DNA from 4 places in the Diaphorobacter sp. C33 genome. Region 2 is predicted to be linked to each of the others. Evidence: predicted binding sites of a transcription regulator. Region 2 holds the regulator's gene; each other region holds the start of a gene.
What was found. Region 2 encodes FNR, which switches genes on or off when oxygen is low (the NO sensors DNR and NnrR bind a similar motif). Its sites were predicted from a motif close to TTGATNNNNATCAA; they were not measured.
Positions count from the first base shown of each region.

Region 1: the regulator FNR is predicted to act here: its motif matches at 3,203-3,216, upstream of QY917_RS14250 (universal stress protein).
Region 3: the regulator FNR is predicted to act here: its motif matches at 3,077-3,090, upstream of QY917_RS07075 (cation-transporting P-type ATPase).
Region 4: the regulator FNR is predicted to act here: its motif matches at 4,603-4,616, upstream of cyoA (ubiquinol oxidase subunit II).

Region 1 is NZ_CP129980.1:3,035,588-3,042,858, reverse strand. Features, by position in the region: gene QY917_RS14270 (phosphoenolpyruvate carboxykinase (GTP)) at 1-573, shown strand, start outside; gene QY917_RS14265 (hypothetical protein) at 761-1,201, opposite strand; gene QY917_RS14260 (LysR family transcriptional regulator) at 1,325-2,296, shown strand; gene QY917_RS14255 (metallophosphoesterase) at 2,313-3,158, shown strand; gene QY917_RS14250 (universal stress protein) at 3,271-3,693, shown strand; gene QY917_RS14245 (TetR/AcrR family transcriptional regulator) at 3,694-4,326, opposite strand; gene QY917_RS14240 (LysR family transcriptional regulator ArgP) at 4,397-5,308, opposite strand; gene QY917_RS14235 (D-amino acid dehydrogenase) at 5,396-6,736, shown strand; gene QY917_RS14230 (ABC transporter substrate-binding protein) at 6,749-7,271, opposite strand, start outside.
Region 2 is NZ_CP129980.1:334,106-341,376, reverse strand. Features, by position in the region: gene QY917_RS01655 (hypothetical protein) at 17-256, shown strand; gene QY917_RS01650 (cell division protein ZapA) at 253-597, shown strand; gene QY917_RS01645 (sulfite exporter TauE/SafE family protein) at 1,239-1,958, opposite strand; gene hemN (oxygen-independent coproporphyrinogen III oxidase) at 1,962-3,344, opposite strand; gene fnr (fumarate/nitrate reduction transcriptional regulator Fnr) at 3,516-4,259, shown strand; gene QY917_RS01630 (hypothetical protein) at 4,301-4,588, opposite strand; gene QY917_RS01625 (FixH family protein) at 4,665-4,943, opposite strand; gene ccoG (cytochrome c oxidase accessory protein CcoG) at 5,005-6,447, opposite strand; gene ccoP (cytochrome-c oxidase, cbb3-type subunit III) at 6,532-7,271, opposite strand, start outside.
Region 3 is NZ_CP129980.1:1,490,603-1,497,873, reverse strand. Features, by position in the region: gene QY917_RS07080 (HAD family hydrolase) at 1-153, shown strand, start outside; gene QY917_RS07075 (cation-transporting P-type ATPase) at 166-2,904, opposite strand; gene QY917_RS07070 (alpha/beta fold hydrolase) at 3,250-4,071, opposite strand; gene QY917_RS07065 (O-acetylhomoserine aminocarboxypropyltransferase) at 4,071-5,384, opposite strand; gene QY917_RS07060 (CBS domain-containing protein) at 5,483-5,938, shown strand; gene aroC (chorismate synthase) at 6,032-7,132, shown strand; gene nrdR (transcriptional regulator NrdR) at 7,209-7,271, opposite strand, start outside.
Region 4 is NZ_CP129980.1:1,632,238-1,639,508, reverse strand. Features, by position in the region: gene QY917_RS07800 (SURF1 family protein) at 1-300, opposite strand, end outside; gene cyoD (cytochrome o ubiquinol oxidase subunit IV) at 312-731, opposite strand; gene cyoC (cytochrome o ubiquinol oxidase subunit III) at 732-1,367, opposite strand; gene cyoB (cytochrome o ubiquinol oxidase subunit I) at 1,360-3,366, opposite strand; gene cyoA (ubiquinol oxidase subunit II) at 3,428-4,477, opposite strand; gene QY917_RS07775 (MFS transporter) at 4,789-6,120, shown strand; gene tolA (cell envelope integrity protein TolA) at 6,243-7,214, opposite strand; gene QY917_RS07765 (biopolymer transporter ExbD) at 7,236-7,271, opposite strand, start outside.

The DNA.
Region 1 (7,271 bases), 970 kb from region 2:
CGCCGCTCCACCACCGTGCCGCTGGTGACCGAGGCCCGCAGCTGGATGGAAGGCGTTTACATGGCCGCGACCATGGGCTCCGAGACCACCGCCGCCGCCTTTGGTGCGCAGGGCGTCGTGCGCCGCGACCCGTTCGCCATGCTGCCGTTCTGCGGCTACAACATGAGCGACTACTTCCAGCACTGGCTCGACATGGAACACAAGCTGGAGGAGTCTGGCCACCAGCTGCCCAAGATCTTCTGCGTCAACTGGTTCCGCAAGGGCGAGGACGGCAAGTTCGTCTGGCCCGGCTATGGCGACAACATGCGCGTGCTCAAGTGGATGCTGGACCGCATCGAGGGCACGGCGCAAGGCGAGCCGACCATGTTCGGCATTGCTCCGCAGTACGCCGAGATCAACTGGACCGGCCTGGACTTCAGCACCGAGCAGTTCAAGACGGTGACCAGCATCGACAAGGCTGCCTGGGCCGAAGAACTGAAGCTGCACACCGAGCATTTCGACAAGCTGGCCTACCACCTGCCTCAGGAACTGCTGGCCACCAAGGCCGCGCTGGAGAAGCGTCTGGCGGCCTGACCGCCCTGCCGTGGCTCGGCTCGGCTCGGCATGAATTCAGCCGGGCCTACACACACAACCCCGCGACCACGTCTGTGGCGCGGGGTTTCTTCATGAATGCGCCCCATAGGAAGCTGCCGCGCACATAGCAAAAAGGGCACCCGAAGGTGCCCTGTTGTCGGTTGGCGCGGGGTCGCCGCGCGGCCGTTCAGCGGTAACGGCGCAGATCGTCCACCGCGATGCCGTTCATCGCACGGCTCAGGTCGGCCATGATGCGGGCGTCGCGCAGTGCGGCATTCCAGGTGCGCTCGTCCTCTGCCGCACGCCGGTGCGCGTCCGACCAAGCCTTGGCAGCGCCACGCAGGCCTAGCACCGCGCTGCGCGCAGGTGCCGCCAACAACGCCATTCCCGCGAAAGCGATCACCCACATCACCATCCAGCCGGCCAGCATGTGGCCATCGTTCCAGGTGTCAATGACCTGGTTGGCCACGACAAGCAGCGCGGCGACCAGCGCCGCCAGCAGCAGCGACGTTGCGCCGCGGGTGCCGTCAAAGCGGGCAGCGGTTTGCTTCAGATGGCTTGCGGCCTCTTCAATGCGTGCAATGCCGTGGTGCTGGACAGGAACGTCGATGTGTACAAACTTCGTCATGATGCGACTCGTACGCCACTGTTGGCGAAATTGCCGGGCGGTGCAGCAATACTAGGGTTTACCCTGGTTTGTGTCTAATTTATATGTTGAATCACCCATATTCATCCGTGTGATGATTGCGGCATGCAGCCATTGAACTTTCGCACGCTGGATCTCAATCTGCTGCGCGTCTTTGACGAGGTCATGGCCGAGCGCAACCTGACCCGCGCCGCCGAGAAACTGGCCATCACACAGCCCGCCGTGAGCAACGCACTGCGCCGGTTGCGCGAGGTGCTGGGCGACGAGCTGGTCACGCGGCGCGGCCACGGCGTGGAGCCCACGCCGCGGGCACTGGCCCTGTGGCCCGCCGTACGGCACGCATTGGCACAGTTGCAGGAGACACTTTCCCCCGGGCGCTTTGACCCGGCGTCCGCTCAGACGACCTTCGTTCTGGCGATGGCCGACGCCACGGGTGCCACGCTGATCCCGCCACTCATCGAGATCGTGGAACGCGAGGCCCCCGGCGTCTCGCTGCGCGTGGTGCCGCTGACCACGCGCGACCCGCGCCGCCTGCTGGACGACGAGAGCGCCGACATGGCCGTGGGCTACTTCCCCGCCGTGCTGGCCGACCTCACGGCGCGGGCGCAGTCGGACAACGTGGTGGCGCACGAAAGCACCCGCCTCTACGACGGCCAGTACGTGTGCGTGATGCGCGCGGACCACCCGCTGGCCGCCGTGCCGATGACGCTGGACCTGTACTGCGCCGCGCGCCACCTGCTGGTGAGCTTCTCGGGCAAGCCCTTCGGCTTCATCGACGGGGCATTGGCCGCGTTGGGACGTGAACGCCGCATCGTGCTTACCGTGAACCAGTTCTTCACCGCGGGACGGGTGGTGGCCACCACGGACCTGCTCACCGTGCTGCCGCGCCACTTCGTCGGCGTGGCCAGCGTGCGCGACGAACTGGTGTGGCGCCCGCTGCCCATGACGCTGCCGCCCGTGCACGTGGACGCACTGTGGCACCGCCGGCGCAACCACGACCCCGCCCACCGCTGGCTGCGCGAGGCGATTGCGCGCGCCGCGCGCAACACGCCCGCCCCCATCCACCGCCAGGATTGACCCGTCCCACTCACCCATGAAGCTGCAACTGCTGTCCGACCTGCACCTGGAAGCCCACCCGCATTTCACCCCCAGCCCCGCCGTTGGCGCGGATGTCCTGGTGTTGGCCGGCGACATCGGCTCTTACCAGGCCGGCTCGCTGCTGTCGGACGACGACTTCGGCCTGGCGCGCTTCTCCCCTCTGCCGCAGTACGCCGGATGGCCCACGCCAGTGGTCTTCGTCCCTGGCAACCATGAATACGACATGCAGGACTTCGACGCCGCGCATGCGCGCCTGCGCCGCATCTGCGACCGGCTGGGGCTGATCTGGCTGGAGCGTGAGAGCATGGTGCTGCAGGGGGTCCGCTTCGTTGGAACGACGCTGTGGAGCGACTTCGACGCGCTGGCCGACCACGCGGCGATCACCGACCCGGGCCAGCGACTGCAGCGGCGCGAGAAGGCGTTCCGCGCGGCCAATTTCTATCTCTCCAAGACTGGCAGCACCCGCCAGGGTGGGCCCTTCCTGGCCGCCGAGGTGCGCGAACAGGCCCTGGTTTGCCAGTCTTGGTTACGCAACGCGCTCGCACAGCCCTTTGCGGGCACGACGGTGGCCGTCACGCACTTCGCGCCCAGCCTGCTCAGCGCCGACCCGCGCTACGGCCTGGTGCCGGGCACGGCGGGGTTTTGCAATGCGCTGGACGACTGCCTGCCCCACGCCCAGCTGTGGCTGCACGGCCATCTGCATGCGCCCAGCGACTACCTGGTGCGCGGGGCCCGCGTGGACGGCACGCCCTGGAGCTGCCGCGTAGTGGCCAACCCGCTGGGCTATGCCCGCAAGGGGGAGCAGGCAACCTTTGAGCCGCACTGCGTGCTCACCGTATGATGCGTGCGGGCCCTGCACCCGCCACCGCGTACCGCATCAAAAATATGACTGAAGTCAAGACAACAGGCGCCGGCGCGGATTAGTCTGAATTCTCGTTTCCGGAGCACTTCGAATGAACATCCTGCTTGCTGTCGACGGCAGCACCTACACCAAGAAAATGCTGGCCTACCTGGCCGCTCACGACGAGATGCTGGGCAGCTCGCACACCTACACGGCCATCACCGTGCAGCCCCAGTTGCCTCCCCGCGCGCGCGCCGCGCTCGGCAAGGAAGTCGTGGACAAGTACCACGCTGAGGAAGGCGAAAAGGTGCTGTCGCCCGTCGTGAAATTCATGGCGCGTCAGGGCGTGCAGCTCAAGACCATGACCAAGGTGGGCCCGGCGGGCGAGACCATCGCCAAGGTGGCCGAGTCCGGCAAGTACGACCTGGTCGTCATGGGCACGCACGGCCACGGCTCGCTGGGCAAGCTGGTGATGGGCTCGGTCAGCACGCAGGTGCTGGCCAACTGCCAGGTGCCGGTACTGCTGGTGCGCTGATCAGGCCACCCGCATGGCGGGGCCGCTCGCCAGGCCGCTCAGGCAGGTGTCCGCGGCCCAGTCGATGATGCACTCGTCCGCATAGCCGCGGTCGCGCAGCATGCCGAGCATGGGATCGGCATTGCGCGCCAGCAGCGCACACAAGATCACATCGGGCGGCAACTCGCGCCGCAGCTGTCCCTGGGCCTGCGCCTCGACGATCCAGCCGAGGATGCAGGCATGCACCTCCTGCATCGATGCCTGGTAGGCGTCGCAGGCGCGCAGCGCCTGGGCCAGCGCGGAGTTGCGGCTGGGCAGCAGCGGCACCTCGTCGGCCAGTTGCAACTGCAGCGTCCAGCACAGCAGCGCGTGCAGGCGCTGCATGGCGCCCAGTTCGGCCGGCAGCGCCGCCAGAAAGCGCTGCAGGCGCTCCACCACATGCACCATGGCGGCCGAGCACAGGTCGTCCTTGCCGGCAAAGTGTTTGTACAGGCTGGCCTTGGCAATGCCCACGGCCGCGGCGACCTCGTCCACGGTCATGGTCTCGAAGCCTTTTTCGCCCAGCAGGCGGCTCGCGGCCTCCACGATGGCATCCTCGCGCGCCCGGAGCATCTGCTCCTTGAAGGACGGACGGGGCGGCTGCAACGTGTTCATGCGGGCGATGTTAGCGAGCCTTCACCCCGCGCAGGCCGATAACCCTAAAGACCCCCATCCGCGTGTGCCGTCAGGCCGACAGGTACTGCGCCGCCGCGCTGGTGAGCGCATCGGCCAGCGCATCCAGCACTTCCGACTCCAGGTTCCATGAGTGCCAGTACAGCTGGATGGGCAGCGTATGGCCCGGCGCCAGGTCCACCAGCCGGCCTTGCTGCAGCCAGGGACGCGCGAGCAGCTCGGGCACCACGCTCACGCCCCAGCCCGCGGCCACGGCGCGCACCTGGCCCTCCGAACTAGGCACGAACACGCGGCTGAGCGACACGCGTTTCAGGCCAAAGGTGCGCGTGACGAACTCGGCCTGCATATCGTCCTTGCGGTTGAACGAGACGAAAGGCACGTCGCGGAAGTTGTGCGCCGTGAGCCCTTGCGGCAGTTGGCGGCGCGCCAGCTCTGGCGCGGCCACGGCGACGTACTGCATCGCGCCCAGGGGCACCATGCGGCAGCCGCGCAGCGCACTCTTCAACGTCGTCACGCAGCCCATCACCTGGCCCGAGCGCAGCCACTCCTGCGTGAAGTCCTGGTCGTCGGCAATGATCTCCAGCGGCAACCGCTGGCGCACCAGATCGCCGAGCGCGTCCACCGCCCAGGTCGCGATGCTGTCGGCGTTGATGGCGATGGCGATGCGCTCTTCCTCGCGGCCGCCGCCGCGCCCGCTGGGCATGAGGTCCTGCAGATCGCGCTCCAGGTCGGCGCGCAGCAGGCGCAGCTGCTTGGTGTGCTTGAGCAACAACTGCCCGGCCGAAGTGGGCTTGAGCGGCCGGCTGCGCACGATGAGCACCGAGCCCACCTGCGCCTCCAGCGCACGCAGGCGCTGCGACACGGCGGACTGGGTGATGTTCAGGCGGCGCGCGGCGCGCTCGAAACCGCCCTCTTCGACGATGGCGGCCAGGCATTCCAGGGCGGCGGGGTCAAATGTGCTCACGGTCGGTATCCATTAGTCATTCTGATGAATTCCGAAGAAGTTTAATCACGCTTTTGTTTTTCATTGGGCCGCAGCACACTGCGCGCCATGAAAACCATCGTCCTGGGCGCCGGCATCATCGGCATTAGCACCGCCTGGCATCTGCGCGAGCGCGGGCATGAAGTCACTGTGGTCGACCGCCAGCCCGACGCGGCGCTGGAGACCAGTTTTGCCAACGCGGCGCAGATCTCGGTGAGCTACTGCGAGCCCTGGGCCAACCGCGAGGCGCCATGGAAGGCCCTCAAGTGGATGTTCGACAAGGAAGCGCCGCTGCTGTTTCGCCCCCAGCTCGACTGGGAGCAATGGCGCTGGTGCCTGAAGTTCCTGGCGCAGTGCAACGACACGGCCTTCGCACGCAACGTGCAGCAGATCGTGGCGCTGGGCGCGTACAGCCATGCCGCACTCAAGGAGCTGGTGCGCGTCACGGGCATCGAGTACCACCGGCTGGAACGCGGCATCGCGCACTTCTACACCGACCAGAAGTCCTTTGACGACGCGGCCCACGCCGTGGAACTGATGCGCCGCTTCGGCGTGCAGCGGCGCGTGGTCAGCCGCGACGAGCTACTCGCCATCGAGCCGGCCTTCCGCGCCTACGGCGACCGCATCACCGGCGGCACCTACACCAGCACCGACGAGAGCGGCGACGCGCGCGTATTCACCCAGGCGCTGGCCCGCCGCTGCGCCGAGCGCGGCGTGCAGTTCCTCTACGGTCACGACGTGCTGCGCCTGAACCGCTCCGGCAACGCTATTGAATCAATAGCTATTCGCGCTCGCCAGGAAAGCGCTACAGGCCAAAAAGACCAAATACTGAAAGCCGATGCCGTGGTCGTTGCATGCGGCAGCTACAGCGCACCGCTGCTGCGGGGCGTGGGCGTGCACCTGCCCATCTACCCCGGCAAGGGCTACAGCGCCACGTTCCCGCTGCTCAAACCCGAGGGCGCGCCCATGGTCTCCACCATCGACGATGGCAAGAAGATCGCCATGAGCCGCCTGGGCAACGTGCTGCGCGTGGCCGGCACCATCGAGCTGGGCGGCTACGACCTGTCGCTGGACAGCCCTGTGGCGCGCGCGCGCTGCCACATGCTGTCGCGCCGCATTGAGACCATCCTGCCCGGCGTGTGCGACACGCGCACGCCCGAGGAAGGCGGCGATCCACAGTACTGGACCGGCCTGCGCCCCGCCACGCCCACCAACATCCCGTTCATCGGTCGTACACCGCTGCACGGCCTGTGGGTGAACGCCGGCCACGGCACGCTGGGCTGGACGCATGGCGCTGGCTCGGGCAAGGCCATGGCCGAGTTGCTGAGCGGCGAGCGGCCAGCCATGGACTTCGCCTTTCTGGGCGGCGACACGCCGGCTACCGCCTACGGGGCGCCGCGCCTGGCCTGAGCGGCTCGCACCTCAGCGTTTGCGCTGCACCAGCAGGTTGCGCTTGGCATCCTCGGGGTAGGCGAAGGTCACCGCGCCGGCCTGCACCTTGCCCATCACCAGCATGTTGGGGGTGATGGCCTCTTTCTCCTCGGCCGAGAAGGGCCGCTCGTAGGTCGCCACCACGCCGTAATACACGCGCTGCAGGTTCTCCAGCGAATGCTTGAGGGCCGGGCCGTTGACCTGCCCGTCGCGGATGCCCAGCAGCGCATACATCAGCAGGTAGGCCGCGTCGTACCCTTGCGCCGCCGCCATCGGCACGGCCGGGCGGCCCTTGAAGGCGCGCGCGTAGGTGCTCAGGAACGAGGCGCGGCGTTCGTTGCTGGGCTCGGCGATGAAGGTCTGCGCCGTCAGCGCTCCCTCGGCGGCGTCCTTGCCGCCCTGGATGAAGAACGGGAACGACAGCGTCCAGCCGCCGACCTGCGGCACCTTCCAGCCCAGCTCCTTGCGGCCTTGGGCAATGACAGCGTTCTCCGGCCCTACGGTGTAGCTGAAG
Region 2 (7,271 bases):
CTACAATCGGCAGCGTATGGCCTCCCCCTCTTCCATCGACCAGATCGCCGAGCGCGTTGAGCGGCTGCTGCTGCGCCATGCCGAGTTGCAGCGCACCAATGCCCTGTTGGCGCAACAGGTCGCGGCGCTCACCCAGGAGCGCGATTCCCTCCAATCCCGCCTGCAGGCGGCCCGTGCGCGCGTGAACGCATTGCTGGACCGCCTGCCTGCCGAGCCCGAACTCCCCGGCACTGCCGAGACGAAAGACGCGCCATGAAGCAGATCGAGGTACAGATCCTCCAGCAAAGCTATCTCCTGGCCTGCCCCGACGGCCAGGAGTCGCGCCTGCTGGAGGCGGTCGAGCGCGTGGATACCGCCATGACGCGCATCCGTGACGCGGGCAAGGTACGCGCGCGTGAGCGCATCGCCGTGCTGGCGGCGCTCAACCTGGCTTTCGAGATCGCCGACCGCGAAGCCGCCGATTTGGCAGCCGCCTCAGCCCCTGCGCGCATCGTCCCCACCCCGGTCGCGCCGCACGTGCACGACAGCGATGAGCGCGTGCAGCAGTTGCTCCTGCGCCTGGACGAGGCGCTGGGCGAGGATGGGCGCCTCCTATAACCATTACGGTAAAAGCCCGGCCCCTGGCCGCACACGGGCAGCCCACTACAATGAACATGTCTGCGATGCTGCCGGGCTTTATATTTCCTTGAACCAATGCTCATTGAGCACGGGCTTGGTACATCGCCCGGTGAGCGTGATCATCTCGCGTCAGATGAACCCAACGCCTGGCTGCCCTCGCCCACCTGAACCCCCGGTTCAGGATGCCGGTCCGGTGGCATTCGCAGACACCTTTTCTCTGGTAATCGCTTGCGCCCTCGCTCCGGGTGAGTGCCAGCGACCTCAATACCTGCTCAGAAAATCCGGCGCTCCGCGGCCAGCGCGCGCAACCCACCCATCTGCAAGGCACAGAGCAGACCTTGGTAGTCGTCGCACCGATGCCAAATATCCTGGCGTGGTTCGGGCGTTTCCCAGTCCTTCGGCAACCTCACTGATACGCAGCGCGCGCCCCAGACGTACGGTGGCGCATCCAGTAAGGCAGCGATGCGTAGCTGGATTTCTCCACGTCGATGAGAACAGACTCGTCACTTCCGCTGGTATAGATCTGACAGCGATACGTCACGCCTGAGCGCCTCGGTTTGCGCCATTCGCTTGCCACGACATGCTTCGCGGAGTCGCTGTGGTTCCACAAAACGCTGTTTTCAGGGCACGCACCACGGCGCCGGCTGCCCATGGACAACCTCCATCCACAGCGCCCATGCACCCAGGGAAAAAAGCACACCACCTGCCAGCCGAGACCCCCACGCCCCACCCTTCACGCCGATCCAAGCGCGAATGCGGCCAAATGTCCACGGTCCCAGCACCAGCCATACACCGCTTCCCACGCCAAACAGGACCATGCACAAGGCTCCGCGGAGCACGCTTCCGCTGAGAGCGGCAGTCAACAGTGCGGTATACAGAAGGCCGCATGGCAGGAGCGCCCAGGCCACACCCGCGGTCAGGAGCCCGCCAGGCCGAGAGACCAAGGGCTTGACCTTCGCCCAGGCAGCACGCCCCGCCCGCTCAACCCACAAGGGCTGCTGCGCTTGCACCATCATCATCCCGCCCCACGCGAGGATGAGCACATGCATCAGCGTCCAAAGGGGGCGCAATGCCGAGGTGCTTTGCCCCAGCCATGCGAGTTGCTCCATGGCCAGCGCAACCACCGCCCCTGCGGCGCCGTAACCGATCAGGCGCCCCACGTGAAACTGCGCTACCCGTTGGAGGATTCCGCGGCGGGACGCCCATTGAATGGTGTGGGTGGCGTCCTGCGTGCCACCCAGCCCCGTAAGCGCCGCGCAGGGAACAGAACACATCGCCAAACAGTGAGCCCCTCCCATCAGCCCCATCAGGAAGGTCGTCGTGGCCAGCGCCCACAGCATGGGTCAAATAATCCGGGAAAAGCGAGCGCGGTTACGGTCAGCCTGCAGATACTTGTCGAACACCATGGCCACGCCGCGCACGAAATACCACCCCATGGGCGTGACTTCAACGCCCTCATCACTGATTTTCACCAAGCCCTGAGCCGCCATTTCTTGCAGTTGCTGTAATTCCGCATCGAAATAACTGCGGAAATCAATCAGCCAAGACTGTTCCAACGGCTCAAACAGCAATTCACCTTGGCACATCAACGCCATGATGACTGCGCGGCGCACCAAGTCGTCCTTGGTCAACGCCAGCCCGCGCACCACAGGCAAATGCCCCTGGTTAATGCAGTCGTAATACTCGTCCAGCGTTTTCACATTTTGGCTGTAAGTAGCGCCCACGCGCCCGATGGCAGAAACGCCCAGACCAATCAGGTCGCAATCGGGCTGCGTGCTATAGCCTTGGAAATTGCGGTGCAGCCTGCCTTGCCGCTTGGCCACCGCCAGCGCATCGTCAGGCAGCGCAAAATGGTCCATGCCCACGTAGACGTAGCCGGCTTCCTGGAACACATCAAGTGACCGGGCCAGCATGGACACCTTGGCCGAAGCCATGGGCAACTCGGCCGTGATGATGCGTCGCTGCGACTTGAAGCGTTCTGGCAAGTGAGCGTACGCATACAGCGCGATCCGGTCTGGCCGCAGCTCGGCTACCTGCTCCAAGGTGCGATCAAACGACTCCGGTGTCTGGCGCGGCAGCCCGTAGATCAAATCCACGTTCACCGATTCAAACCCGAGCTTCCGAGCCGCATCGACCAACGCGAACACCTTTTCGGCAGGCTGAATGCGGTGCACGGCCTTTTGTACTTCAGGGTCGAAATCCTGCACGCCAAAGCTCAGGCGATTGAAACCCAGCTCCGCCAACAATCCCAGCCGCGCTTCATCCACGGTCCGCGGGTCCACTTCTATGGAGTACTCCCCCCCCGGAACGAGGACGAAACTGCGCCTCAACATGCCCATCAGTTCGCGCAAACCGTCATCCGTCAGAAAAGTAGGCGTGCCTCCGCCGAAATGCAGCTGGCTCACATGCTGACCCACACCGCAGTGCGCCGTATGCAGGTCGATCTCACGGCTGAGGTAACGCAAGTAGACCTCTGCCCGCTCTGGATGCCGGGTAATGATCTTGTTACACGCGCAGTAATAGCACAGCGATTCACAAAACGGGATGTGGACATAAAGCGACAAAGGCATCGCCTTGGCTACCGACCCCACGCGACGCTGCTGCAGCGCAAGGATGTATTCCCGCTCGCCAAAGGCCTCGACAAAACGATCAGCAGTCGGATAAGAGGTGTAGCGCGGCCCTGGAACGTCAAAGCGACGCAGGAGCTCTGTTGTAACAACGGTCATGACGGGATTCCTTGCACTTTCATATCACTGTGCCGTAGAGTCCCCCATGAGTCCTTGACGTTGATCAAGCGCCCATAAGGTCCTTGTGGCGACAATTTGACTTCGGCTCAAAGTCGTCCAACGGCCTACGGCATTCCATGTCTCCCAGCCGTTCAGAGGTAAGCTCAAGCCATGAACAGGGTTCCCATGCATACGAATCTCCAGACCATCAAAGTTGCCTGCTCAAACTGCAATCTGCGTGAGCTGTGCATGCCCGTGGGTCTGGACGACCAGCAACTCAAGCGCATCGATGACATTGTTGCTGTACGACGCAAGATCAAGCGTGGCGGCACGCTTTTCCGGAACGGTGAACCCTTCACATCCCTTTTTGCCATCCGCACCGGATTCTTCAAGACCTGTGTCGCCACCGAGGACGGTCGCGATCAAGTGACGGGTTTTCAAATGGCGGGCGAGATCATTGGCCTGGATGGCATCGTGAGCGACCGCCACACTTGCGATGCGGTAGCGCTTGAAGACGCCGAAGTATGCGTCATGCCTTTCGATCGTATTGAAGAGTTGTCGCGCGAAGTAACGGCACTACAGCACCATGTGCACAAGATCATGAGCCGCGAGATTGTTCGCGAGCATGGGGTCATGCTGTTGCTGGGGAGTATGCGTGCCGAGGAACGCCTTGCCGCATTCCTGTTGAATCTCGTACAACGCTTGCATGCCCGGGGGTTCTCACAATCCGAATTGGTGCTGCGCATGACGCGGGAAGAGATCGGCAGTTACCTAGGATTGAAACTGGAAACCGTCAGCCGCACGTTTTCGAAGTTCGTGGAAGAAGGTATTGTGGAAGTAAAACAGCGCCATGTGCGCATCGTCGATACCGATGCGCTGAAGCGCATTGTCAACAGCCAGCAAGCCTGCCATTAAGCCTCGGTTTTTTGCTCATTCATAACTGATCGGCGGAAAGATCAGGAAACGTATTTGGCGCAATCAGCCGGCCGCGCCCCTTTGGGCACGGGGCAGCGATTCAACTCAAAGGGCGAGAGTGACAACAGCGTAGTCAATGCGCTGGAAGCCATGAGTACGAACCAGAACGTGAAGAAGGCGATGGTATACACACCTTCGCGCGAGAGATGCAGGGGTTGATCAAACCACTGCAGCGCTTCTGGATCCACGAAGGCGAACACCACCATTTCCATGACGCCCGCCATCAAAAAGGCCGGCCACGCGATCCACATCAATCGTTGCATCCACATTCGCCCATCTCCTAGCAGGTGTAGTTGACAGCGTAGCATCTGTTCTGCGGCATGCAAAGAGGACTCGCCCTGCCGGTCAACGCGGTTGGTCCTCCAGCGGAGTAGCTGCATGGTTGCGCCCCTTCATGGCAGGCGTCATGTCGCCTCCAGACTCCTTCAGGGTCTCGTTGATGTTCAATCCCCGTTGGTAATAGTCTTCCGCGATGACGGGGTCGGGTTGGCTCACGGCCAGCCAGAGGGTCACGAAGCCCGCAATGATGACAATCACCGGCCCCGCGATGACAAGCCAGACATGGCCAAACGTCCACCAAGGCTTTCCTGCGTCTTCCAGATTCATGGGGGAATTACTCGACATCGATACCAACTCCTCGCTCATTTATGAGCACAGCTTGTTCATTTGCATTCCGCGACCGCCTTCAGCGAGGCACGAGGAACACGGATTTCTCTGCCACTTGGGCTTTATCACCCTGCGCTTGAATATCGAAATACACCGTATGCGATCCGGGAGATGCTGAGCCATACGGAATTTGAAGACGGACAACCACCCATCGGGATTCCGCCGGTCCAATGTCAATTGCGGTCTCGGACGCCACTTCCAGCCCTTCCATGCCGTGGGCGCTGATGGTGTAGCGCTGCGCCCCCTCCGTGGCGTTCATGATCTGCAGCCGGTAGATATTTTCCAGCTTGCCTCCCGCCACGATGCGCGAGAGCGCAGCGCGGTCGCGCACGATGTCCACCTTCAACGGGGTGCGTACCACCAAGCTGGCCAGCATGCCGATGCACAACACCACCAGCACCGCTGAATAGAACAACACACGGGGTCGCAGCACGCGTTTGAGCATTTGCGACTGGGTCCAGTGGTTCTTGACGCCGTTCTGCGTCGAGAAGCGAATCAGCCCGCGCGGATACTTCATCTTATCCATCACGGTATTGCAAGCGTCCACGCAGAGACCGCAACCAATGCACTCGTATTGCAGTCCGTTGCGAATATCGATACCCGTTGGGCAGACCTGGACACACAGCGTGCAATCGATGCAGTCACCCAGTCCCGCAGCTTTGTGGTCTACCGTCTTGTTACGGGGCCCGCGAGGCTCGCCGCGCTCAGGATCGTAAGAGACGACCAGCGTGTCCCTGTCGAACATTGCGCTTTGGAAACGCGCATAAGGGCACATGTATTTGCATACCTGCTCGCGCAGGAATCCTGCGTTACCGTACGTGGCCAACCCATAGAAGATCACCCAGAATATCTGCCACCCTCCTTGCAGGGCCAGCAACTCTCCCCCCAGCTCGCGAATCGGAACGAAATAGCCCACGAAGGTGAAGCCGGTCCAGAATGCGACCGCAATCCAAATGGCTTGCTTGACAGATTTTTTCCAGATCTTCTCAAATGTCCACGGACCATTGTCCAGGCGCATACGGGCACTGCGGTCGCCTTCGACTTTGTGCTCGATCCACATGAACATTTCCGTGTATACGGTCTGGGGACAGGAGAAGCCGCACCACAGGCGTCCCGCCACTGCGGTAAACAGAAAAAGCGACAGCGCGGAAATAATCAGCAAACCCGTCAGATAAATGAAGTCCTGCGGGTAAAGCACCAAACCAAAAATATAGAAACGGCGTGCTCCGAGGTCAAAGAGCACCATCTGGCGCTGGCCCCACTCCAGCCATGGCAGGCCATAGAAAACCAGCTGTGTCAGAAACACCATCGCCCAACGCCAACGTGCGAACACTCCACTTATCGAGCGTGGATAGATTTTCTTTTGCGCCTCATAGAGCGAAATGACCTCGGTCTGCGAACTTTCGGCCCCCACTGGCGTGATAGGAATCACCTTACGGGGCTGACCTTCGGCTGGCTTCATGGTGGAATCTCAAAAAGGAAGTGCAACTTCCAAAACGCAAAACGGCCGGCGCCCCTCGACGGGGAGCCGGCCGCACAGGGAGCATCAGCGCGGGGCGCCGGCCTTATTGGACAAACCCCAGACGTATGCCGTCAACACCTTGATCTGTGCATCGGTCAACTTGCCCGTTTGGGCAGGCATCTCGTTGGTCTTGCCATTGTTGATCATAGCGGTGATGGCAGCTTCGCCCCAGCCATGCAGCCAGATGTCATCCGTCAGATTAGGGGCACCCAGGGCCACATTGCCCTTGCCGTCCATCCCGTGGCATGCAGCGCACGCAGTGAACTTCGACTTGCCCAGAGACGCCTTCAGGGAGTCATGCGGGCTTCCCGACAGGCTCAGGACATAGTGGGTGAGGTTGCGCACATCTTCCGGCGAGCCCACGGCGGCCGCCATGGGAGGCATGACGCCAATGCGCCCATCGTGGATGGTCTTCTGGATCTGATCAGGCGCACCGCCGTGCAGCCAGTCACCGTCGGCCAGGTTGGGGAAGCCCTTGCTGCCGCGGGCATCGGAACCATGACACTGCGCGCAGTTGTTCATGAACAGACGCTCACCAATTGCCATGGCCGCTGTGTCGGCCGCCATCTCTTGGGGCTGCATGGCCTCGAACCGCGCATACAGGGGCTGCAACTCTGCGTTAGCCTTGTCCACTTCGGCTTGGTACTCGCCCAGCTGCGTCCAGCCCAACTTACCCTTAAAGGTCCCCAATCCGGGATAGGCAGCCAGATAGCCAGCACCGAATACCAGCGTGATGATGAACAGCCACATCCACCAACGGGGCA
Region 3 (7,271 bases), 1.2 Mb from region 2:
ATAGGCGACGATGCCACGCTGGATGCGCATGGCGCGCTGGGCGCCGGCATGCAGGCGGCCTGGCTCAATCGGGGCGATGCAGTCTGGCCGCACGCGGTGGCGCCTCCTGCCACCGTGCGCGACCTGGCCGCGCTGTGCCGCCTGCTGGGGTAGGCGTGGTCCGTGTCAGCGATGGGCGTGGCGTGCGCGCCAGCGCCGCAGAGCCGCCTTCTCCAGTTCGGCCAGCGTGAAGACGGCCAGCCCGGCCAGCAGGACGCGCGACCATTCCTGCACAGACAGGTCCGTGGAGCCGAACACGGCCTGCATCCAGGGCAGGTGCACGAAGCCCAGTTGCAGCAGCGCACAGAGGGCGATGGTCAGCGGCACCTTGGGATTGCCCAGCAATCCCTCGCGCGACAGCACGCTGCGCTCGATGTGCCGGCTGTTGAGCAGGTAGAACATCTCCATCACCACCACCGCGCTGACAGCCATGGTGCGCGCGGTTTCGATCGCAGCGCCGTTGGACAGCTCCCACAGGAACAGCCCGAGCGAAGCCGCCGCCATGCAAACCGCCACCATGAGCACACGCCACGCGAACAGGCCGGACAGCAGCTTTTCCTGCGGAGGCCGGGGAGGGCGGCGCATGACGTCGTCCTCCGCAGGCTCGAATGCCAGCGCCACGCCCAGCGTGCTGGACGTGACCAGATTGATCCACAGCACCTGCGCCGCGGTGAGCGGCAGCAGCAGGCCGAATGCGATGGCGGCAAACACGATCAGCGCCTCGCCCCCATTGGTGGGCAGCATGAACAAGATGAATTTGCGCACGTTGTCGTAGATGCCTCGGCCCTCGCGCACCGCATGGCCCAGCGTGGCGAAGTTGTCGTCGGTCAGCACCATGGCGGCCGCGTCCTTGGCGGCCTCGGTACCGTTCCTGCCCATGGCGACTCCCACGTCGGCGCGCTTGAGTGCGGGCGCGTCGTTCACGCCGTCGCCCGTCATGGCCACGACTTCACCGCGGGACTGCAGGGCTTGCACCAGGCGCAGCTTGTGTTCGGGACTGGCACGTGCGAACACGTCCACGCTGGCCACCACGTCGCGCAAGGCGGCGTCGTCCAGCAGCTCGATCTCGGCGCCCGTGAGGGCGGGGCGGCCCAGGCCGATGCCCAGCTGCGCGCCAATCGCACGTGCGGTTTCGCCGTGGTCGCCGGTGATCATCTTCACGCGTACGCCCGCGGCCTGGCATTCGGCCACCGCGGCCACGGCCTCGGGGCGCGGCGGGTCCATGCTGCCCAGCAGCCCGAGCAGCGTGAAGCCGCCCTCCATGTCGGCGAACTGCAGCGCGTGCTGCTGCGCCGGCACGCGCTTGATGGCGATCGCCAGCACGCGCAGCGCCCGCGCCGCGCAGTCGTTGGCTGCGCGGCGCCAGTAGTCGTGCTGCAGCGGGGCATCGGTGGCCGCGCCATCGGCGGGCCACTGGCGCTGTGCGTTGCACATGTCCAGCACACGCTCGGGGGCTCCTTTCACCAGGATCACCGCATGCCCCGCGTGGTCGTGGTGCAGTGTGGCCATGAAGCGGTGCTCGGACTCGAACGGTATGGCGTCGATGCGCGGCTGGCGCGCATGCAGCGCCGTGGCGTCCAGCCCCGCCTTGAGCGCCAGGGTGACGAGCGCGCCCTCCGTCGGGTCGCCCGTCAGGCTCCAGCCCTGGGGTCCGTCGTGCAGCGTGGCGTCGTTGCACAGCAGCGCCACCTGGGCCACGGACTGCAGGGCAGGGTGTTCTTGCGCAGTGATGGGCACGCCCCCGATGAGGAAGCCCCCCTGCGGCGCATAGCCGCTGCCGGTCACAGCTATGACATGGTCGGCGGTCACCACGCGCTGCACGGTCATCTCGTTGCAAGTGAGGGTGCCGGTCTTGTCGGAGCAGATCACGGTGACAGCCCCCAGCGTTTCCACCGCCGGCAGGTGGCGGATGATGGCGTTGTGCTGCGCCATGCGCCGCACGCCCATGGCCAAGGTGATGGTCATGATGGCGGGCAACCCCTCGGGGATGGCCGAGGCCGCCAGCGCCACGGCCATCATGAACATGTCCGCGGGTGCCTGAGCGCGCCAGAGCACGCCGATGGCGAACGTGGCGAGCACGAACAGCCCGATGGCCAGCGCCAGCCAGCGGCTGAACTGCGCGATCTGCCGCAGCAGCGGCGTGGTGCTCGCCTGCACCTGGGCCAACAGCGTGCTGATGCGCCCCAGTTCACTGTTCGTGCCCGTAGCCACCACGGTGCCCAAAGCGGTGCCCGCGGCCACCAGCGTGCCGGAGTAGAGCATGCTGCGGCGGTCGCCCAAAGCGGCGTCGGCTGCCACGGCGGCTTCGTCCTTGTCGCAGGGCACGGACTCGCCCGTCAGCACGGCCTCGTCGGCGCGCAGGCTGCGGGCCGTGAGGATGCGCAGATCCGCGGGCACCTTGTCGCCGGACGCGAGGATGACGATGTCGCCCGGCACGAGCTGGTCGGCGTCCACCAGTTGGCGCTCTCCCCCGCGCAGCACCGTGGCCTGGTGCGAGAGCATGTGGCGTATCGCGTCCAGCGCCGACTCGGCCTTGCCCTCCTGCAAGAAACCGATGATGGCGTTGACGATCACGGCCCCCAATAGCACCCCGGTGTCGATCCAGTGCGCCAGTGCCGCGGTGACCGTCGCGGCAGCGAGCATCACGTAGATCAGCACGTTGTGAAATTGCTGCAGCAGGCGCAGCCAGGCCGGTCGGCGCGGCGGCGCGGGCAGGCGGTTGGGGCCGAAGCGTGCCAGGCGCCGCGCCACCTCGGCATGCGCCAGGCCGTGGCGGTCGTCGGTTTGCAGCCGTTGCAGCGCTTCGTCAGCGGACAGCGCATGCCACGGGGTGTCGCGGGCATCGGTGGATGGAGGCAGGTGCATGCAGGGCGGGCGCCGGGCGACGCGACGGGTCGAGTGAACCCAGTCTAGGTCCGCAGGCGCGGACCGTGCCAATGCCCCAGTGCCAGGCCGGGGAAAGTGGCCGCTATTGGCCTTCGCTTGCTATTTAAACAATAGCTGACTGCGCTTGCCGGTTGGTCGTTTAATGCTGTTTTTGATACGCATCACGCGGCCGTAAATGGTCGACGCAGGCAAGCAGGGGCTAGTGTTTCGCATGTGGCAGGGGAAGTCATATCCCCTCTGCCGAGGCGGCGGCGCCCATCATCCATCGGGCAGGGGAGCGCTGAAGGGGATGCCCCGCACCGCCGGCCCTGCCGTGCAACGATCTCAGGCGGAGATGCGTCTTGCCAGGAAGTCGCGGATGGCGAACAGCGTTGCGTCCGGTGCTTCGGTCATCTGGTGGTGGCCCGCCGGCAGATGGACGATCTGCACGTCCTTGTCCGCGGATCGCGCGGCCTGGATCAACCCCTGCGCGGCCTTGGGCGCGGTCATCTGGTCTTGTGTGCCCAAGGCAAACAGCACGGGGCACTGCACCGCTGCGATGGCCTGCTCGCCATGGGAGTAGCTGTCGCAGGCGACGAAGCCGCGGTGGAACACATTGACCTGCGGGTTGCTGCGCAGCACCTTGCGGCCCAGCGCCATGCCCGCGCCGTACACCCAGAAGCCCGCGCCTGAGGGGGGCGCGAGGGTGCTGCGCGAGAACACGTTGACCATGCGCAGCGCCTGCTCGGGGTCGGTCTGCGATGCCTCGATGAGCGCGGGCGACACCTTCATCGGGTAGGCCGTACCCACCAGCACCAGATGGCTCACGCGCGCGCCCAGGCGGGCGGCGGCCTCCAGCGCGATCAACGAGCCCCAGCTATGGCCCACCAGCGCGGCGCGCTGGATGGACAATGCGTCGAGCAGGGCGCCCACGAAGTCGGCGGCCTGCTCCACGCTTGCAGGGGCATCGCCCGCGCTTTTGCTGTGGCCGGGCAGATCCACGGCCAGCACGTTCCAGCCATGGTTGGCCATGTAGCGGCTTTGCAGCGCCCAGACGCTGTGGTCATTGAGTACGCCGTGGATGAACACCACGGTGGGCTTGGCGGCATCGAAGGGCTTGCCGCCGGTGTAACAGTAGGTCTGTGCGCCGTTGACTTGCACGTACATCACGCACCTGCCTTTCCCGCTTGCTTCTCCGCAGCCTTGAGTGCCCGCTTGAGGTCGTCGATCAGGTCGTCGGCATCTTCCAGCCCGATCGACAGGCGGATCGTGCCCTGGCTGATGCCGCCCGCGGCGAGCGCTTCGTCGCTCATGCGGAAGTGCGTGGTGGAGGCGGGGTGGATCACCAGGCTGCGGCAGTCACCCACATTGGCCAGGTGGCTGAAGAGCTTGAGCGTCTCGATGAACGTCTTGCCCTGCTCGCGGTTGCCCTTGAGGTCGAAGCTGAACACCGAGCCCGCGCCGCGCGGCAGCAGGCGCTGCGCGAGCTGGTGGCTGGGGTGGGACTCGAGCAGCGGGTGGCCCACGCGCTCGACGAACGGGTGGCTGGCCAGGAACTGCACCACCTTCTCGGTATTGCGCATGTGGCGTTCCATGCGCAGCGGCAGGGTCTCGATGCCCTGCAGGATCAGCCAGGCGGTGTGCGGGCTCATGCAGGCGCCGAAGTCGCGCAGGCCCTCGCGGCGAGCGCGCAGCAGGAAGGCGCCCACGGTGCTCTCCTCGGTGAACACCATGTTGTGAAAGCCGTCGTAGGGCTGGGTCAGCTCGGGGAAGCGGCCGGAGCCTTCCCAGTCGAAGCTGCCGCCATCGACCACGACGCCGCCGATCACCGTGCCATGGCCTGAGAGGAACTTGGTGGCCGAGTGGTACACCAGGTCCGCGCCATGCTCGAAGGGCTTGATGAGCCACGGCGAGGTGAGGGTGGAGTCCACCAGCAGGGGCACGCCAGCTTCATGCGCAATGTCCGCGACCGTGGGGATGTCCAGCACCTCCAGCCCGGGGTTGCCTACGGTTTCGCCAAAGAACAGCTTGGTGTTGGGGCGGATGGCGGCGCGCCAGCCGTCGATGTCGCCGGGCTTCACGAAGGTGGTGTCAATGCCGAAGCGGCGCAGCGTGTAGTGCAGCAGGTTCTGGCTGCCGCCATACAGCGCCGTGCTGGCCACGATGTGGCTGCCTGCGCCCATCAATGTGGCAATCGCCAGGTGCAGCGCGGCCTGCCCGCTGGCCACGGCAATCGCCCCCACGCCGCCTTCCAGCGCCGCCACGCGCTGCTCCAGCACCGCGTTGGTGGGGTTGCTCAGGCGGCTGTACACATGGCCCGGGCGCTCCAGGTTGAACAGGGCCGCCGCATGGTCGCTCGACTCGAAGACGAACGAGGTGCTCAGGTGGATCGGCACGGCGCGCGCACCTGTGGCGGGGTCCGGCTGCGCGCCGGCGTGCAGGGCCAGCGTGTCGAAGCCGGGGTCGGAATATCCGGGCATTCATGTCTCCAAAGTGGTGAATTTGTGCGCCATTGTGGGCTATATTTATTCGCTATCGGGCTGCATGCAGCGCCTGCAGAACCCTTCGGAGACTCCCCATGAAAGTCAGCGACATCCTGCGCCTCAAAGGCAACACCCTCTACACCGTGCATCCCGACGAGCCGCTGGCCCGCGCCGTGGATGCCATGGCCGAGAAGGACATCGGCTCGCTGGTCGTGATGGAACATGGCGACCTGGTGGGCATGCTCACCTTCCGCGAGGTGATCCAGGCGCTGACGAAAAATGGTGGCGGCGTGGGCACCATGCTGGTGCGTACCGCCATGGACGACGCGCCGCTGACCTGCACCCTGGAGACCGACATGGACGAGGTGCGCCGCATGATGCTGGGCCGCCACGCGCGCTACATGCCCGTGATGGACAAGCGCATGCTGATGGGCGTGGTCAGCTTCTACGACGTGGCCAAGGCCGTGGTGGACAGCCAGAATTTCGAGAACAAGCTGCTCAAGGCCTACATCCGCGACTGGCCGCAGGAAGAATCGCGGCCGGCCAACTGATTTGGTGATCAAAATAGCTGCCAGCGCTTGTCAATCAAGCGCTGGCAGCTATTTTTTTGGTAGTAACAGTGGCTCAGGGATAATCGCACTCCTATGAGCGGCAACACACTCGGTACCCTTTTTTGCGTCACCAACTTTGGTGAATCCCATGGCCCCGCCATCGGCTGCGTGATCGACGGCTGCCCGCCCGGCATGGAACTGTCCGAGGCCGACATTCAGGCCGACCTGGACCGCCGCCGCCCCGGCACCAGCCGCCATGTGACGCAGCGCAACGAGCCGGATGCGGTGGAAATCCTCTCGGGCGTATATGAGGGCAAGACCACCGGCACGCCCATCGCGCTGCTGATCCGCAACACCGACCAGCGCAGCAAGGACTACGGCAACATCGCGCAGAGCTTCCGCCCGGGGCATGCCGACTATGCCTACTGGCACAAGTACGGCCTGCGCGACCCGCGCGGTGGCGGCCGCTCGTCTGCGCGCCTCACGGCACCCACCGTGGCCGCCGGCGCGGTGGCCAAGAAATGGCTGGCCGAGAAATACGGCACCCGCTTTCGTGCCTGCATGACCCAACTGGGCGAGCTGCCCATCCCGTTCGAGAGCTGGGAGCATGTGCCGCACAACCCCTTCTTCGCACCGGTGGCCGACGTGCAGGCCTACGAGGACTACATGGACGCGCTGCGCAAGTCTGGCGACTCCTGCGGCGCGCGCATTCGTGTGCAGGCCACCAGCGTGCCCGTGGGGCTGGGCGAGCCGCTGTACGACAAGCTGGACGCCGACATCGCCCATGTGATGATGGGCCTGAACGCCGTGAAGGGTGTGGAGATCGGTGCAGGCTTTGCCAGCGTGGCCCAGCGCGGCACCACGCACGGCGATTCGCTCACGCCCACGGGCTTCGCCAGCAACAACGCGGGTGGCGTGCTGGGCGGCATCAGCACCGGGCAGGACCTCGAGGTGTCGCTGGCCATCAAGCCCACCAGTTCCATCATCAGCCCGCGCGAGTCCATCGACATCCACGGCCAGAGTACCGAGGTGATCACGAAGGGGCGCCACGACCCCTGCGTGGGCATCCGCGCCGCGCCGATCGCCGAGGCGTTGCTTGCATTGGTCATCATGGACCATGCGCTGCGCCACCGTGCGCAATGCGGCGACGTGGTGCAGGCCGTGGCTCCGATTCCGGCAGTCCGCCTGGGGTGATGGTCAAAAACGGCTGTAGCGCCCGCCCAGTGGGTGCTGCCAGCTATCAATAGAAGAGCAATGGGAGAGCTGCGGCTTACTTGCGGACTTCGTCCACCAGCGCACGGAACTCGTCGATGTCCTCGAAGCTGCGGTACAC
Region 4 (7,271 bases), 1.3 Mb from region 2:
CGTGGTGGCCTGGGTGAGTACGGTTTTGCTGGCCAGCCAGTGACCCTCAGCCTGCACAGGCTGGTATTCAAAGCCAGCCGCATCCACGCCAGGCCACTGCGCCCGCGCGGGCAGCGGCGCGGGCGCGGCGTGCAGATGCTGCTCTACGCGTTCCATCAGGGCCAGCTTCCAGGTGCGCCGCTCCACCTGCCACCAGCCGAGGGCACAGAACACAACGAACAAGGCGATGCCCGCCAGAGCGAGCACCGCCATCGTCAGGTTGGAGTGCGCGCGGGTGCGCTGCGGCTCCGGGGCGTGCATGGTCGGAGCGGTCAAGGCGCCTTCGGCTGGTGTGCCTCGCTGCCCTGGTGCTGTGCGGCCATGGGGTTGGCGTGCGCGGGCATCATGTTGGCGTTCATGTGGAACATGACCCACAACGTGCCGATGATGGTCACTGCCAGGAACACGATGGTGAAGATGGTGGACAGCATCGTCCAGCCGCCCTGGATCTTGCCGTTCATGTGCAGGAAGTACACCATGTGCACCACCACCTGGACCATGGCGAAGATGCCCAGCACCAGCACGGCGGTGGTGCGGTTCTGGATCACGTCGGCCATGACCAGCCAGAACGGGATCACGGTGAGGATCACGGCGAGGATGAAGCCCTTGACGTAGTCCCCCTTGGTGACGTGCAGGTCGTCATGGTCGTGGCCATGGTCGTCGTGGCCGGCGTGAATTTCGTGTGCGCTCATTTACAGCACCCCCATCAGGTACACAAAGGTGAAGACGCCGATCCAGACCACGTCCAGGAAGTGCCAGAACATGGACAGGCAGTTCAGGCGGCGCTTGTTTTCATGGATCAGGCCGTGCTTGCTGATCTGAATCATCAATGTCACCAGCCAGATCAGGCCGAAGGTCACGTGCAGTCCGTGCGTGCCCACCAGCGTGAAGAAGGCCGACAGGAACGCGCTGCGCTGGGGTGTCGCGCCCTGGTGGATCAGGTGTGCGAACTCGTACAGCTCCACGCCCAGGAAGGCCAGGCCCAGCAGGCCGGTGACGGCCAGCCAAGTCAGCGTGCCGCGTGCGTTGCCCGCCTGCTTTTGCAGCATGGCAAAGCCGAAGGTGATGGACGACGTCAGCAGGAAGGCCGTGTTGATGGCCACCAGCGACAAGTCGAACAGCTGCGCGCCCGTGGGGCCCGCGGCGTAGCTGCGGCCCAGCACGCCGTACGTGGCGAACAGCGCTGCGAAGATGAGACAGTCGCTCATCAGGTAGAGCCAGAAGCCCAGGGACGTGCCGTTCTCGGGGTGGGGTTCATGCGCGAGGTGGTACTCGCGCGGTGCCAGGGCGGCGGTGCCGCCCGCTTGGAGGGTGTGCGTATTAGACATGGGCTGCGGCAAGCTGCTTGGTGCGTGCGTCTTCCGTGGCGGCCACTTCGGCTGCCGGAATGTAGTAGTCACGCTTGTAGTTGAAGGTGTGGATGATCGAGGCCACCACGGTCGCGGCGAACGAGGCGATCGCCAGCGGCCACATGTGCCAGATCATGGCGAAACCGAACACGGTGGACAGCGCGGCGATCACCACGCCGGCGCCAGTGTTGGCGGGCATGTGGACGGGCTGGAAGCCGGTCAGCGGGCGCTTGTAGCCGTGCTTCTTCATGTCCCACCAGGCGTCGATCTCGTGCGCCACGGGCGTGAAGGCGAAGTTGTACTGCGGCGGGGGCGAGGAGGTGGCCCACTCCAGCGTGCGGCCGTCCCAGGGGTCGCCGGTCACGTCGCGCAGCTGGTCGCGCTTGAGGTAGCTCACGAACAATTGGATGAAGAAGCAGGCGATGCCCGCCGCGATCAGGCATACGCCCACCGCGGAGATGATGAACCAGATGTGCAGCGAAGCGTCTTCCACGTGGTTGACGCGGCGCGTGATGCCCATCAGGCCCAGGATGTACAGCGGCGTGAACGTGACCCAGAAGCCAGTCAGCCAGAACCAGAACGATGCCTTGCCCCAGGACTCGATCAGGCGGAAACCGAAGGCCTTGGGGAACCAGAAGTTGATGGCAGCGAACACGGCGAACACCACGCCGCCGATGATCACGTTGTGGAAGTGCGCGACCAGGAACAGGCTGTTGTGCAGCACGAAGTCGGCCGGGGGAACGGCCAGCAGCACGCCAGTCATGCCGCCGATGGCGAAGGTGCACATGAAGCCCACCGTCCACAGCATGGGCACGCTGAAGCGGATGCGGCCCTTGTACATGGTGAACAGCCAGTTGAAGATCTTGGCGCCCGTCGGGATCGAGATGATCATCGTCGTGATGCCGAAGAAGGTGTTCACCGTGGCGCCCGAGCCCATGGTGAAGAAGTGGTGCAGCCACACCAGGTACGACAGGATGGTGATACACACCGTGGCGTACACCATGGAGGTGTAGCCGAACAGGCGCTTGCGCGAGAACGTGGCGACGACCTCGGAGAACACGCCGAAGGCCGGCAGCACCAGGATGTAGACCTCGGGGTGGCCCCAGATCCAGATCAGGTTCACGTACAGCATGGAGTTGCCCCCCAGGTCGTTCGTGAAGAAGTTGGTGCCGATGTAGCGGTCCAGCGACATCAGCACCAGCGCGGCCGTCAGCACGGGGAACGAGGCGACGATCAGCGCGTTGGTGCACAGCGCGGTCCAGGTGAACACGGGCATCTTCATCAGATTCATGCCCGGCGCGCGCATCTTGATGATGGTGACGATCAGGTTGATGCCCGACAAGGTGGTGCCCACCCCCGCAATCTGCAGGCCCCAGATGTAATAGTCGAGACCTACGCCAGGGTCCTGCGCCCCGAGGTTGGACAGCGCCAGCCAGCCGGAGGTGGAGAACTCGCCCAGGAACAGCGAGATCATCACCAGCACGGCGCCGCCGGTGGTCATCCAGAAGCTGAAGTTGTTCAGGAAAGGGAACGACACGTCGCGCGCGCCGATCTGCAGCGGCACGAGGTAGTTCATCAGGCCCGTGACGAAGGGCATGGCCACGAAGAAGATCATGATCACGCCGTGGGCCGTGAAGATCTGGTCGTAGTGGTGCGGCGGCAGGTAGCCCATGCTCTCGCCCACAGCCATGGCCTGCTGCAGGCGCATCATCACCGCGTCGGCGAAGCCGCGCAGGAACATGACCAGGCCCAGGATCATGTACATGATGCCGATCTTCTTGTGGTCGATGGAGCAGATCCAGTCGCGCCACAGCGGGCCCCACAGACGGAACTTGGTGAGGCCGGCCAGCATCACGATGCCACCCAGGACCACCGCGATGAAGGTCCACAGCACGATGGGCTCGTGCGCCATCGGGATCGAGTCCCAGGTGATGCGGCCCAACAGCCAGTGGGCTGGGGTAGTTTGTTCAGACAACATATCGAATCTCTTGGCTAATGGGCCCGGCGCCGGCTTGGCGCCCGCGTCGGGTCCGTCAAATTCACTGTTGGATGGGGGCCTCGGGGAGGGCTAAGCCCGGCTGCAGCGCGGCCAGGATCTGTGGCGCGTTGCCGGCGGTGCATACGTCCTGCGGCAGCGTCAGACCGTTGGCTTTGACGAAGGCTTCGCCGCCGAGCGCGTCGATGGCCATCATGTCGTGCATGCACATCTGCCCGTCTTCCACGCAGCGGTTGAGCACCTTGCCGTACAGGCCCGTTTCCACGGTAGAAAAGCGCTGCACGGGGTCGCGCTGGCTGGGCTTGGCCAGTTGCAGGTAGGTGGTCTTGTCCAGGGGCTTGCCTTCGGTCTTGGCCTTGTCCACCCACTGGGCGAATTCAGCATCGCTCAGGCCGTGGAACTTGAAGGTCATGCCGGAGAAGCCGGGGCCGCTGTAGTGCGAGGCAAGGCCATGGAACACGCCGGGCTTGTTGATGATGGCGTTCAGCTCGGTCTGCATGCCAGGCATGGCGTAGATCATGCCGGCCAGGTCGGGCACGTAGAACGCGTTCATGGTCGACGTGGCGGTGAGTTTGAACAGGATCGGGCGGTCCACCGGCGCGGCCACCTCGTTCACCGTGGCAATGCCCTGCTCGGGGTAGAAGAACAGCCACTTCCAGTCCATGGCCACTACCTGCACTTCCAGCGGTTTGACGTCGGCGGCCAGCGCGCGCTGGGCGTCGATGCGGTCCAGAGGGCGGTAGGGGTCCAGCTTGTGGGTAGCGATCCAGGTCAGCGCGCCCAGGGCAATGATGATCATCAGCGGCACGCTCCAGATCACCAGCTCCAGCGAGGTGGAGTGGTGCCAGTCGGGGTCGTACTCGGCGTCGGTGTTGCCCTGGCGGTACTTCCAGGCGAACAGCAGCGTCAGCAGGATCACCGGCACGATGACGATCAGCATCAGCACCGTGGCAGTCACCACCAGGTTGCCCTGCTGGGCAGCGATATCACCCGCCGGGTTCAATACGACGGCCTTGCTGCAACCAGCCAGGCTGGCTGCGGCCAAAGCCGCGGCGAGCCAGGTGGGCCCGCGGAGTTTCTTCAGTTGGAGCATTGCTAGGCGTGTCAAAAAGCGTGCACGGCCTTGCGTCGCGCGGGCGGGCGCGGCGCTAGGTGTAAACGCGAATTACTGGACGGAGACGAATGTAATACGCCTAGCGCATTTGTCGATTGGACATTTTGTCCAGGGTCAAACTTATGGCGTGATGGCAGGCCGTATGCGGCCTGCGGGCGCGACCATGGCGGCGCGGATGGCCGACTGGGCGTGAGGGTTTTCCCGCGCGGGACGTCAGTGTAAGCGTACTTGTTGACCGCGGGGCTTGCGTGTAGAACGGAGCTGTGTCTGCAAAGCCAAGGAGTACGGTCATGAGTAGCGGTTCCGTCGCATACCCCGTTTACGGCCCCGAGAGCGCGGCATCGCTGTCGCGCGCGCACACCGACGAAGACGTCACCCCGGGCGAGATCGCCGTGGGCGTGATCATCGGGCGCGCGTCGGAGTATTTCGACTTCTTCGTATTCGGGATCGCCTGCGTGCTGGTCTTCCCGTCGCTGTTGTTTCCCTTCATGACGCGGCTGGACGGCACGCTCATGGCTTTTGCCATCTTTGCCATCGCCTTCATCGCCCGGCCGCTGGGCACCGCCATCTCCATGGCCGTGCAGCGGCGCTGGGGGCGCGGCACCAAGCTGACGCTGGCGCTGTTCCTGCTGGGCGGCTGTACGGTAAGCATGGCCTTCCTGCCCAGCTACCAGGTGGCGGGGCTGGCAGCCGCTGGGGCGCTGGCGGTGCTGCGCTTCGGCCAGGGGCTGGCGCTGGGCGGCTCCTGGGACGGGCTGCCGTCGCTGCTGGCGATGGCCGCACCGCCGGAGCGCCGGGGCTGGTATTCCATGGTAGGGCAACTGGGCGCGCCCGTGGGGTTTGCATTGGCCGCCGGGTTGTTCGCCTACCTGTACGGCAGCCTCTCCAGTGAAGAATTCCTGGCCTGGGGCTGGCGCTACCCGTTCTGCGTGGCCTTTGCGATCAACGTGGTGGCGCTGTTTGCGCGGCTGCGCCTGGTGGTGGGGCAGTCCTATGCCGAATTGCTGCAAGAGAAGGAACTGGAGCCCGTGGGCGTGGCCCGCGTGATGCGCGAAGAGGGGAGCAATGTGGTGCTGGGCGCCTTTGCGGCACTCGCCAGCTTCGCACTCTTTCACGTGGTGACGGTGTTCCCGCTGTCGTGGTTCGCCCTGTTCTCCGACCGCTCCATGGCCGAGGTGCTGTGCGTGCAGATCGCCGGCGCATTCCTGGCCATCGGCGCTGTGGTGGTGTCGGGGCGGTTGGCCGACCGCATGGGCCGGCGCAACCTGCTGGGCTCCATGGCCGTGCTGATTGGCCTGTTCAGCCTGGCCACGCCCTGGCTGCTGGGCGGTGGCGCGGTGGGCGGCACGGTGTTCCTGCTGCTGGGCTTCGTGCTGCTGGGCCTGTCGTACGGCCAGGCATCGGGCACGGTGACGGCCAACTTCTCCACCCTGCACCGCTACACCGGGGCGGCACTGTCGTCCGACCTGGCCTGGCTGATCGGCGCGGCCTTCGCGCCGTTGGTGGCTCTGGGGTTGTCGGCACGTTTCGGGCTGGGGGCGGTGACGCTGTATCTGCTGTCGGGCGTGGTCTGCACACTCGGCGCGTTGCGTATCAATCGCCTCATCGAGCAGCGCAGCTGAGTTCGACTGGCTGTCGGCTGTTATCGAAAATGATAGCTGCCGGCGCTTGTTTCAACTAGGTTTCACGGTGTTTTCAATGTGAAACCTTTGAGGGGCAAGCGCAGGTAGCTCTCTTTTTTGCTTCAGTCGCGCGGGCGGAAGCCGATCACCAGGGACGACGGCACGCGGCCGTCCACGTCGCGTGGCAGGGTTTCCGTGCGGTGCAGCGCACGAATCACCGCGTCGTCCCACGCCTTGTTGCCGCTGGACTGGGTGATGCGCGCGCCGACGATGGTGCCGTCTGGCGCGGCGCGCACCTCGACCTCGGCGCGCGGGTTGCCCGAGATGGTGTCGGGATAGACGATGTTGGGGCGTACCTTGGCGGCCACCTTGCCACCGTAGCTGCCCGAGGGGCCGGAGCTGCGCTGCGCGGTGCCCGTGGCGGTCTCGCCGCCCGTGGCGCCTGCCAGCCCCTGCATGCGGCGCAGGTTCTCCTGGCGGCGCGCCTCGGCCTCCTTGGCTTCACGGGCTTCCTCGGCCTTGCGGCGCTTGTCCTCGGCCAGCTTCTTCTGTTTGTCCTGCTCGGCCTTGGCGGCCTTCTCCTTCTCGGCCTTTTCGCGTTCGGCTTTCTCGCGCTCGGCCTTTTGCTGCGCCAGCAGGCGTTCCTTCTTCTCCTGCTCCAGCCGCTCGCGGCGCTCTTCTTCCTTGCGCTCGCGTTCGCGCTTCTCGCGCTCCAGTTGCTGTTCGCGCTTTTTCTTTTCTTCTTCCAGGCGCTTCTTCTGCTGCTGCAGGGCGATATCGGCCTCGCGCGTGTCGGCTTGCTCCGGACGCGGTGGTGGCGGTGGAGGCGGCGGTGCGGGCGCGGGCTCTGGTGCGGGGGTAGGGGCCGGAGCAGGGGGTGGGGGCGGCTCCACGGCGCGCGGCGCCGCTTGCTGGGGGACGGCAGACCAGAGTTCGGCCTCCACCGCCGGTTGGTCGGAACTGCTCTTCCAGTTCACGCCCCAGGTCAGCGCGCCGATCAGCGCGGCATGGGCGAGTACCGCCAGGGCGATGGCCCGCATGCGTCCGGGCGGGCGGGGCGGGGCAAACTGGTCGCGGTCGTTCGTGGCGTGCATTAGATCGTGTGAAAGTTCTCGTCAGCCGCCGCTCTTCACCGCCAGGGCGACGCGTGC